DNA from 2 places in the Blautia sp. RTP21359st1_E11_RTP21359_211015 genome. Region 1 is predicted to be linked to the other one. Evidence: riboswitches for the same ligand, from Rfam matches in the RefSeq annotation. Region 1 holds a riboswitch; the other holds the start of a gene.

Region 1 (4,285 bases):
TTGCAAAATTTTACGGTGACAATGGGGCAGATGAGCTTCTGGTATTTGACTTTTCTTCCGCAGATGCAGAGCATGACCGTGCGATCGGAAAAATCCGTGATATCTGTCAGGTATCTGAGATCCCGGTGATCGCAGCGGGAAATATCAAACGTATGGAAGATGTAAAAAAGCTGATCTATGCGGGATGTGCCAAAGTTGTACTGAATTTTTCGAAAGAGAATAATATCAAGCTTCTGGAAGAAGTATCCCGGCGCTTTGGAAAAGAGCGTATGATGATCAGCATCTCTGATCTGAGAGAATTCACAGAAAATCAGGATCTGATCGAAACATATGCAGACACTGTTCTGGCTTTGGACACTGTCGAAAATGAAATTGCAGAGATTTCTCAGATTTCCATTGTTCTTCATACCGATGAAAACAGATCTGAGAACGTTCTGGAGCTTTTAGGAGAACCAGCTGTGTCCGGACTTTGCGGTGCTTATGTAAGCAGTCTTGAAAATGATCTGCATACATTTAAGGAAACCTGCGAAGAAGCCGGAATTCCGGTAAACACATATAAAAGTAATATTGCATGGTCGGACTTTAAATTAAACAGTGACGGAATGGTTCCGGTTATTGTCCAGGATTACCGGACGGATGAAGTACTGATGCTGGCCTATATGAATGAGCTTGCTTTTAACACAACATTGAAGCTTGGAAAAATGACATACTGGAGTCGCAGCCGGAATGAGCTCTGGACCAAAGGTCTGACATCCGGCCACGTACAGTATGTAAAGTCTCTTACCATTGACTGTGATAATGATACGATCCTTGCCAAAGTGGAGCAGGTGGGCGCAGCCTGCCATACAGGAAACCGTACTTGTTTCTTCAAACCGCTGATGAAAAAGGAGTACGATGATACCAATCCTCTTCACGTGTTCCAGAATGTGTATGATGTGATCACTGACCGAAAAGAACATCCAAAGGAAGGTTCCTATACCAATTATCTTTTTGATAAAGGAATCGACAAGATTTTGAAAAAAGTCGGTGAAGAATGCACAGAGATCGTCATTGCAGCCAAAAATCCGGATAAAGAAGAGATTAAATACGAAATTTCAGATTTTCTTTATCATATGATGGTACTCATGGTGGAAAAAGGAGTCAGCTGGGAAGAAATCACCAAAGAATTGGTAAAAAGATAAATTATATATCATTCAGGAAAAAAGCTTTTGTACGTCGGATCAGAATGAACGGTTACGAAAGCTTTTTTCTGTTTTCCCGGAATCTTAAAAGAATATGTACAATTTCGGTTAGGCATGATATACTTATCGTCAAAAGTGCGGAAATATAAAAAAGGAAAAGGGAAACAACCAATGATCAAAATTGATGACTGGGTGATTGAAAAAGGAGAGAAGGCACAGGGGAAAATTAAGATCACAGGATACGGCATAGCAATGCCGGCAACTGTGATATGCGGAGTGAAAGACGGACCGACGATACTGATCACAGCAGGAATACACAGTGCGGAGTATGTGGGAATCCAGGCGGCAATGGAACTTGCAAAAGAATTTCAACCGGAAGAACTGAAGGGAAATGTGATCATCGTTCCACTGGTCAATGTCAGTGGCTTTGAGCATCGCACCATGAGTTTGGTCTATGAGGATGGCAAGAACCTGAACCGCGTTTTCCCCGGAGATCCTGAGGGAACAGCTGCAGATCGTATTGCCTATGCTATAGTAACAAAGCTTTTTTCCATAGCAGATTATTATATCGACCTGCATAGCGGAGATGGGTTCGAACAGCTTCATCCCTATGTTTATTATGTAGGGGTTGTAGATGAAAAGACAGCAGAGAAATCATTACATATGGCACGGCATATCGGCGTAAAATATGTGGTCCGTTCCACAACCGCCACAGGTGGCGCCTACAATTATGCTTCTTCTCTTGGAATTCCAAGTATTCTCATCGAAAGAGGCGGACACAGCTACTGGACCTGGGAGGAAGTAGAACAGGATAAAAGAGACGTCCGTCACCTTGTTTTTCATCTCCAGGGAAAGAAATGTCATGGTCTGAAGCATTACCGTCAGATGCTTCTTGAAAATGTAGTCTATGAATATGCGCCGTATACCGGATGCTGGTATCCATCCAAGAAGCCTGGAGAGTACTTCTTTAAGGGAGAAGAATTGGGTGAACTGAGAGATTACTATGGAAATTTACTTTACACATCTATTGCAACTGAAAACGGAGTCGTACTTTATCAGACAGCCAGTCTGAACATTATTGAAGACGGACCAATGATCGCATATGCAGCGATCACGGAGACTCTGACCTGATAGTAAACAACCTTTTCAGAACGCTTCTGTCTGAAATCATATTGAAACAGTAAGAAAACCGGGTTTTACCATTTGCTATTCTATTTGTAAAAATAGCGAGGTAAAATCCGTGTTTTTTTAGCAGATCAGATAAATCCAATTGTCAAATCCCCCATGGGGGATATATACAATTCAAGCATCTTTAACAAAATTTATGAGTTTTCTAAAAATATAACATTTTTCCATAGACATAAACTATAGTTTTATCATATAATGTTTCAGTAATTTGACAGCATTTGCTGATTTTCACATCAGCCGTTGTAAGTTCTGAGAGGATTAATAGGGAAACCGGTGTAAATCCGGTACGATCCCGTCACTGTAAGGGGAAATCCTCAGACAAAGTACCACTGGTCGAGTGCGTGAGAAATAGACCGGGAAGGTGTCTGAGGGTAAGGATCCTAAGTCAGGAGACCTGCTTGCAATTGTTTTAAAATGATTCTTACGGAAGATAGGAAGCATATTTATTTTGTGTGCCCGTATTTCGTCACGGGCTTTTTTCGTGCAAATTTTCTAAAATTCCATGCATATTCTGCATATTAAGAATCCAATAGTTTCTTTTATCTAACTAAATTAAAACGGCAATGTTAAAATCGCATCAAATGAGGAAAGGAGTAAAACGTGACAAAGAAACAAGTAGGAAAAAGATTTCTCCAGATCATCATTGTATTATTTGGAATCAGCTTTTTCACATTTGGACTGACCTACCTGTCACCTGGTGATCCTGCGGAGATCATGCTGACAGAGTGTGGTAATCTTCCTACACCAGAGCTTCTGGAACAGACAAGACATGAGCTTGGCCTTGATCAGCCCTTTCTCGTGCAGTATGGTTCCTGGCTGAAGGGTGTTGTTACAGGAGATATGGGACAGTCCTATTCTTTCAAAATGCCGGTAACAGATAAACTGGTATCCTGTTTCTGGCCGACGCTGAGGATGTCGTTGCTGGCACTTCTGATGATGGTCATTATTTCCATACCGCTTGGAATCCTGGCCGCTGTATATCAGAACAAATTCCCAGATTATTTTGTGAGAGGGATTACCTTTGTGGGAGTATCTGTTCCAAGCTTCTGGCTGGGCCTGATCCTTCTCAGCATCTTTGGTGTTCAGCTTCGCTGGATCAATGTTGCCGGGGGCAGTACGGATTTTAAATCTATGATCCTCCCGGCGCTGACTCTTGCACTTGCCATGTCTGCAAAATATACCAGACAGGTAAGAAGTGCAGTGCTGGAGGAACTTCATCAGGATTATGTCACAGGTGCAAGAATGCGTGGAATCAAGGAAAGCGTCATTCTCTGGAAACACGTTCTTCCTAATGTTATGCTTCCGCTGGTAACGCTGCTGGGGCTTTCCCTTGGAAGTCTTCTGGGAGGTACTGCAGTTGTAGAGATCATTTACAACTGGCCTGGAATGGGAAATATGGCAGTAAAAGCAATTTCCTGTCGTGACTATCCTCTTGTACAGGGCTATGTACTCTGGATCGCAATCCTGTACATGTGCATCAACCTGCTTGTGGATCTGTCCTATACTTATCTCGATCCAAGACTTAAGGAGGATAGATAATTGAAAAAGGTATTACGAACATTCAAAGAAAATAAACAGTTCACTCTTTTCTTCATTCTGGGTCTCGTGGTGATCGGAATTGCGATCTTTGCGCCACAGCTCTCACCATATGATCCACTGGATGCAGTTATGACCGAATCACTGCAGGAGCCAAGTTCCGCTCATCCGTTCGGAACGGATAAGCTTGGACGAGATCTTCTTTCCCGTGTTATCTTCGGAACAAGAACCTCTCTGATCATGACCTTATGTCTGGTTGCGGTGATCTTTGTCATCGGTACATTTTTAGGAGTTATTGCCGGATATTTCGGCGGCGTTGTGGATGCAGTGATCATGCGTATTGCAGATATGATGATCTCCTTCCCTGGGCTTGTACTGGC
Region 2 (4,285 bases), on a different contig from region 1:
TCAGAAGACTCTTTTCGTTCAGTGTCACATCTCCGGATATCACCTTTCCATTTCCTGCAAGCAGATTCATGATCGTCAGAGAGGTAACTGACTTGCCGCTTCCACTTTCTCCCACCAGAGCATGGATCCTTCCGCGTTTTACTTCCAGGCTGACATCTTTTACTGCATGAACCATTCCGTGAGATGTCTGAAACTCCACATGTAGTCTTTTTACCCTTAGGACATCATTTTTGGGCTGTTCCATTCTGTATTCCCTCCCCCAGATAATTAAATGCCAGAACAATGATCATGATCAGTATGCCCGGATAAAACATCAGTCTTGGATAAGTCTGGATATAACTTCTACTGTCACTGAGCATGATCCCCCATTCCGGTGTCGGCGCCTGCACACCAAGGCCGATAAAGGAAAAACCGGCAATTGACAGAATGATCGAACCGATTTCCATTGTTGCCAGTGCGATCACAGATGGCAGGATATTTCTCAATACATGCCTAAATATGATCCTTGCGTGGCCGCAGCCGCCGGCTTTTAGTGCGGTCATATAATTTTTATTTTTTTCCTGAAGTGTCAATGCTCGGGCAAGCCTTGCATATTCTGCCCAGGATACGACCGATAAGGACAGAATCAGATGAGCGCCGCTGGCTCCTACGGTTCCTGCAATGGCAAGTGCCACAATAAAGACCGGCATAGCCATAAATACATCAATGATCCTCATAATTATGGAATCGATTTTTCCACCTACATATCCGGCAAACAGTCCGATCGGCACCCCGACACATACAGTAATCAGAAGCACCGTAAAGCTATAGCTCAGTGAATACCGGCTGCCCCAGAGAAGTCTTGATAAAATACATCGTCCCAGCTGATCAGTACCTAAAGGATATGCCGCCGACGGATTCTTTAATTTTATCGAAACATCCACAAGCAGTGGATCATGCGGCGCCAGTACAGGTGCAAAAATAGCTGCCAATGCAAAAATTATGACCACCATCAATCCTATTTTTGTTTTCGGTGACCGGAATACCTGTTTCCAGTACAGATTCTGGATCATGCTTTTTTCTGTTTTCTGCTTTCTTCTGCTTCCCATTCTATGATCTCTCCTTTACTTTAACTGGATTCGCCGGTCAATCGCAGAATAGGCGATATCCACAAGAAAATTTAATACTACAATGCCAACAGCCAGAATAAAGATAAAACATTGTAGCACCGGAGTGTCTTTTGAGATCACGGATTTCAATGCCAGATTTCCGATTCCCTGAATTGAAAAAATACTTTCTATCACAGCTGAGCCACAGAAAAAACCGATCACAATTGATACCAGACGTGTAAGCACAGGAATCAGAATATTTTTCAGACCATGACGCAAAATTACATTTACAGATGACAATCCCTTAGCTCTGCTGGCACGTATGTAATCCTGCTTCAGCACCTGTATCATATTGGTACGGATCAATCTCGTCATAATTCCAAAGAAACTGATATCCATGGCAAATGCCGCAAGAATCGGGATGCCTCCGGCATCTCCTCCGATCACGGAAATCACTTTTAGCTTTACTCCAAATATATAGAGCAGCATCAGACCGATCCAGAAAGACGGCATAGATACACTGAGGGACGACAAAATGCGAATGACTTTATCCAGAACTCTGTTTTCATAAATTGCCGACAAAATTCCAAGAGGGACTGACACGATCATCAACAATAAAAACGAAGTAACTGCCAGTTTAAATGTCTGTGGAAAATATCTTTTTAATTCCTCAAAAGCCGGTTTTCTGGTAGAATATGATTTTCCAAAATCGCCATGAAGTGCCTGATCCAGCCATTTCCCGTATTGTACCAGCACCGGCTGATCCAGTCCTTCCTCATGCCGTACTTCTTCTACCTGCTCCGGTGACGGATGCTCATATTTTTTCTCCGCCAGCACTCTGGCCGCATCACCTGCCGATATAAAACTCAGCATAAAAATAATAAATGTAACCGCCAGCACTACCGGAATCATAAATATAAAACGCTTTGCAATTACTTTTCCCATTTTCATTTCTCCTCATTTTTCATCTGTTTATTCGGTTAAAATAAAAAAAGCTGATATGATCCAGCATCATATCAGCACAAAAAACAAACCTCCACCTCAGGCAGAGCTTATTCCTTCTGTATCCCATCCGAATCAGAATTCTTCTGTCAAAAAGGCAAGTCTCCTGACTCCAGTTCTTCCTACTTACCATCTTCCCGGATCTCTCCAGTGATATTTTGGTTTTCGTCCCTGTCACAGTAGCGGTGGCTGTTCTGGCATTTCACCAGATTCCTTATTAAGTACTTTGTACACCCTTCTGACTATTCAATTTTCATAGTTGCAATGAATAAATATTATAATATCATACTTTTCTTTTTATATAAATAGTTTTTTGTCAAATATAAAATATCTGAACATTTCATAGTGAAACCCGGATATTTTCTGCCTGTATTATTATAGATCCCTTAAGTAAATAACATTATGTATGAACGGTGACTTCTTTATATTTCCGTATAATGATCATATAACTTACGAATAATAAAACAGCTGCACTGCTCCATGCACAGATCTCTGCATAGTATATTCCATCTTCACCGATCAGTTTTGGCAGCAGCAGCGCAACACTGACACGCATGATAAATTCTGCAATGCCGCTGGCAAGCGGAATCAAAGTATTACCCAGGCCCTGGATAGCGGAACGATACACATACAGCAGATACAGCACCCACAAAAAGACAGCCATGATAAACAAATACTTATATGCTATATCCAATACCTGTCGGGTCTGATCCGGTTCACCGGATACAAACAGGGACAGTACATTACGTCCAAACAGTACCATCATGCCGGAAATGAAAGCCGAAGTGAGCACTGCCATATAAGTGCCGCTGCGCACGCCTTTTCGAATCCTCTGGTATTTTTTTGCACCAAGATTCTGGCCCACATAGGTTGTAATAGCATATCCATATGAAACGGCAGCCATCTCCAAAACCCCATACAGCTTGTTCGATGCCGTAAATCCCGCCACAAACAGAAAACCAAATCCATTGATCACATACTGTACCACAAGTCCTCCCACGGAGATGATCACATTCTGTATCGCAAGAGGAACCGCCAGTTCCAAAAGCCGCAGGCTCATAGAGGGCTGCCTGTAAAAGTCCTTCTTTTCCAGGCGGATATCCGGGATTTTACGTAATACGATCAAACAGTACAAGGCAGAAAATCCCTGCGCGATAACGGTCGCCACTGCTGCTCCGGCTATACCCCAGCCAAAAACCGCCACAAATAACAAATCCAGTCCCACATTGATCACTGCTGCCACTGTCATTGCGATCAACGGAGATCTGCTGTTTCCAAGTGCCCGAAGGATCGCTGCAAATATATTATAAGCAGCTATGATCGGGATTCCTGCAAAGATCAGCCGCAAATATAACATTGTCAGATCAATGACATTATCCGGTGTCTGTAAAAATAAAAGAACATGATAAACTGTACCTTCACTTACTGCGAGTACGACCACAGACAGTAATGCTGTCATGATATAGCTTTTCGCTACTGCACATTTCAGATTTTCCTTTTCCCTTGCTCCATAATACTGAGATACAAGAATAGAAAAACCCTGTGTGATACCTGTCATGATCCCCAACACCAGCCATACCAGCCAATCTCCGGCACCTACTGCCGCCAGTGCTTCAACTCCTACCACTTGTCCGACGATCATGGTGTCTGCCATTGTATAAAACTGCTGAAAAATATTTCCAAGCATCATTGGTATGGCAAAAGTTATGATCAGTTTTCCGGGAGATCCGGCAGTCATATCTTTTTCATTAGTTCCCATAAGAATCTCCTTTTCTTTTCATCCTTGACCGCTATTTTACAAGGGACTCTTACGAAACACAAGACTATTTTTTCACAAAGTTTTTCTCATATTTTTGGTAGCTATTACATCTTTATGATCATTATTTTTAATGGATCATTTTTGCCACGCCTATCTTAAAACTCTTTCTTCTTCATGGCGCTCATACTATACTTATACGAAGCAAACCATATAAGCAGACTTAGCACAATGAGGGCAATCCCGATTTCAAAATCCCCTATTCCCCCTATCATATGCAGAATACTTTCTTTTAATCCCAAGTTAGTCTTCACAAAAGATCTAATTGTATAACAAATCGCAAAAATAATTAAAATTACGATTGGCAGCACAATTCGCCCTTTCTCTCCTTCGAACCTTATCCTGATCGCGATCATAATTCCCGCAATTGCCTGAAACA

What was found. Region 1 has a riboswitch for cobalamin ahead of nikB (nickel ABC transporter permease). Riboswitches for the same ligand answer to the same signal wherever they lie in the genome.
Region 2: linked by a shared signal. The riboswitch ahead of AB5026_RS07560 (ABC transporter permease) and the one ahead of nikB (nickel ABC transporter permease) in region 1 are both predicted to bind cobalamin.

Annotation. Positions count from the first base shown of each region.
Region 1 covers NZ_JBDGAB010000009.1:38,798-43,082, forward strand. Annotated here, with positions in the region: gene hisIE (bifunctional phosphoribosyl-AMP cyclohydrolase/phosphoribosyl-ATP diphosphatase HisIE) at 1-1,181, shown strand, start outside; gene AB5026_RS04980 (M14 family metallopeptidase) at 1,353-2,312, shown strand; cobalamin riboswitch at 2,597-2,786, shown strand; gene nikB (nickel ABC transporter permease) at 2,970-3,908, shown strand; gene nikC (nickel transporter permease) at 3,909-4,285, shown strand, end outside.
Region 2 covers NZ_JBDGAB010000015.1:67,382-71,666, reverse strand. Annotated here, with positions in the region: gene AB5026_RS07570 (ABC transporter ATP-binding protein) at 1-244, opposite strand, end outside; gene nikC (nickel transporter permease) at 225-1,088, opposite strand; gene AB5026_RS07560 (ABC transporter permease) at 1,104-2,033, opposite strand; cobalamin riboswitch at 2,169-2,343, opposite strand; gene AB5026_RS07555 (MATE family efflux transporter) at 2,491-3,849, opposite strand; gene AB5026_RS07550 (ABC-2 transporter permease) at 4,005-4,285, opposite strand, start outside.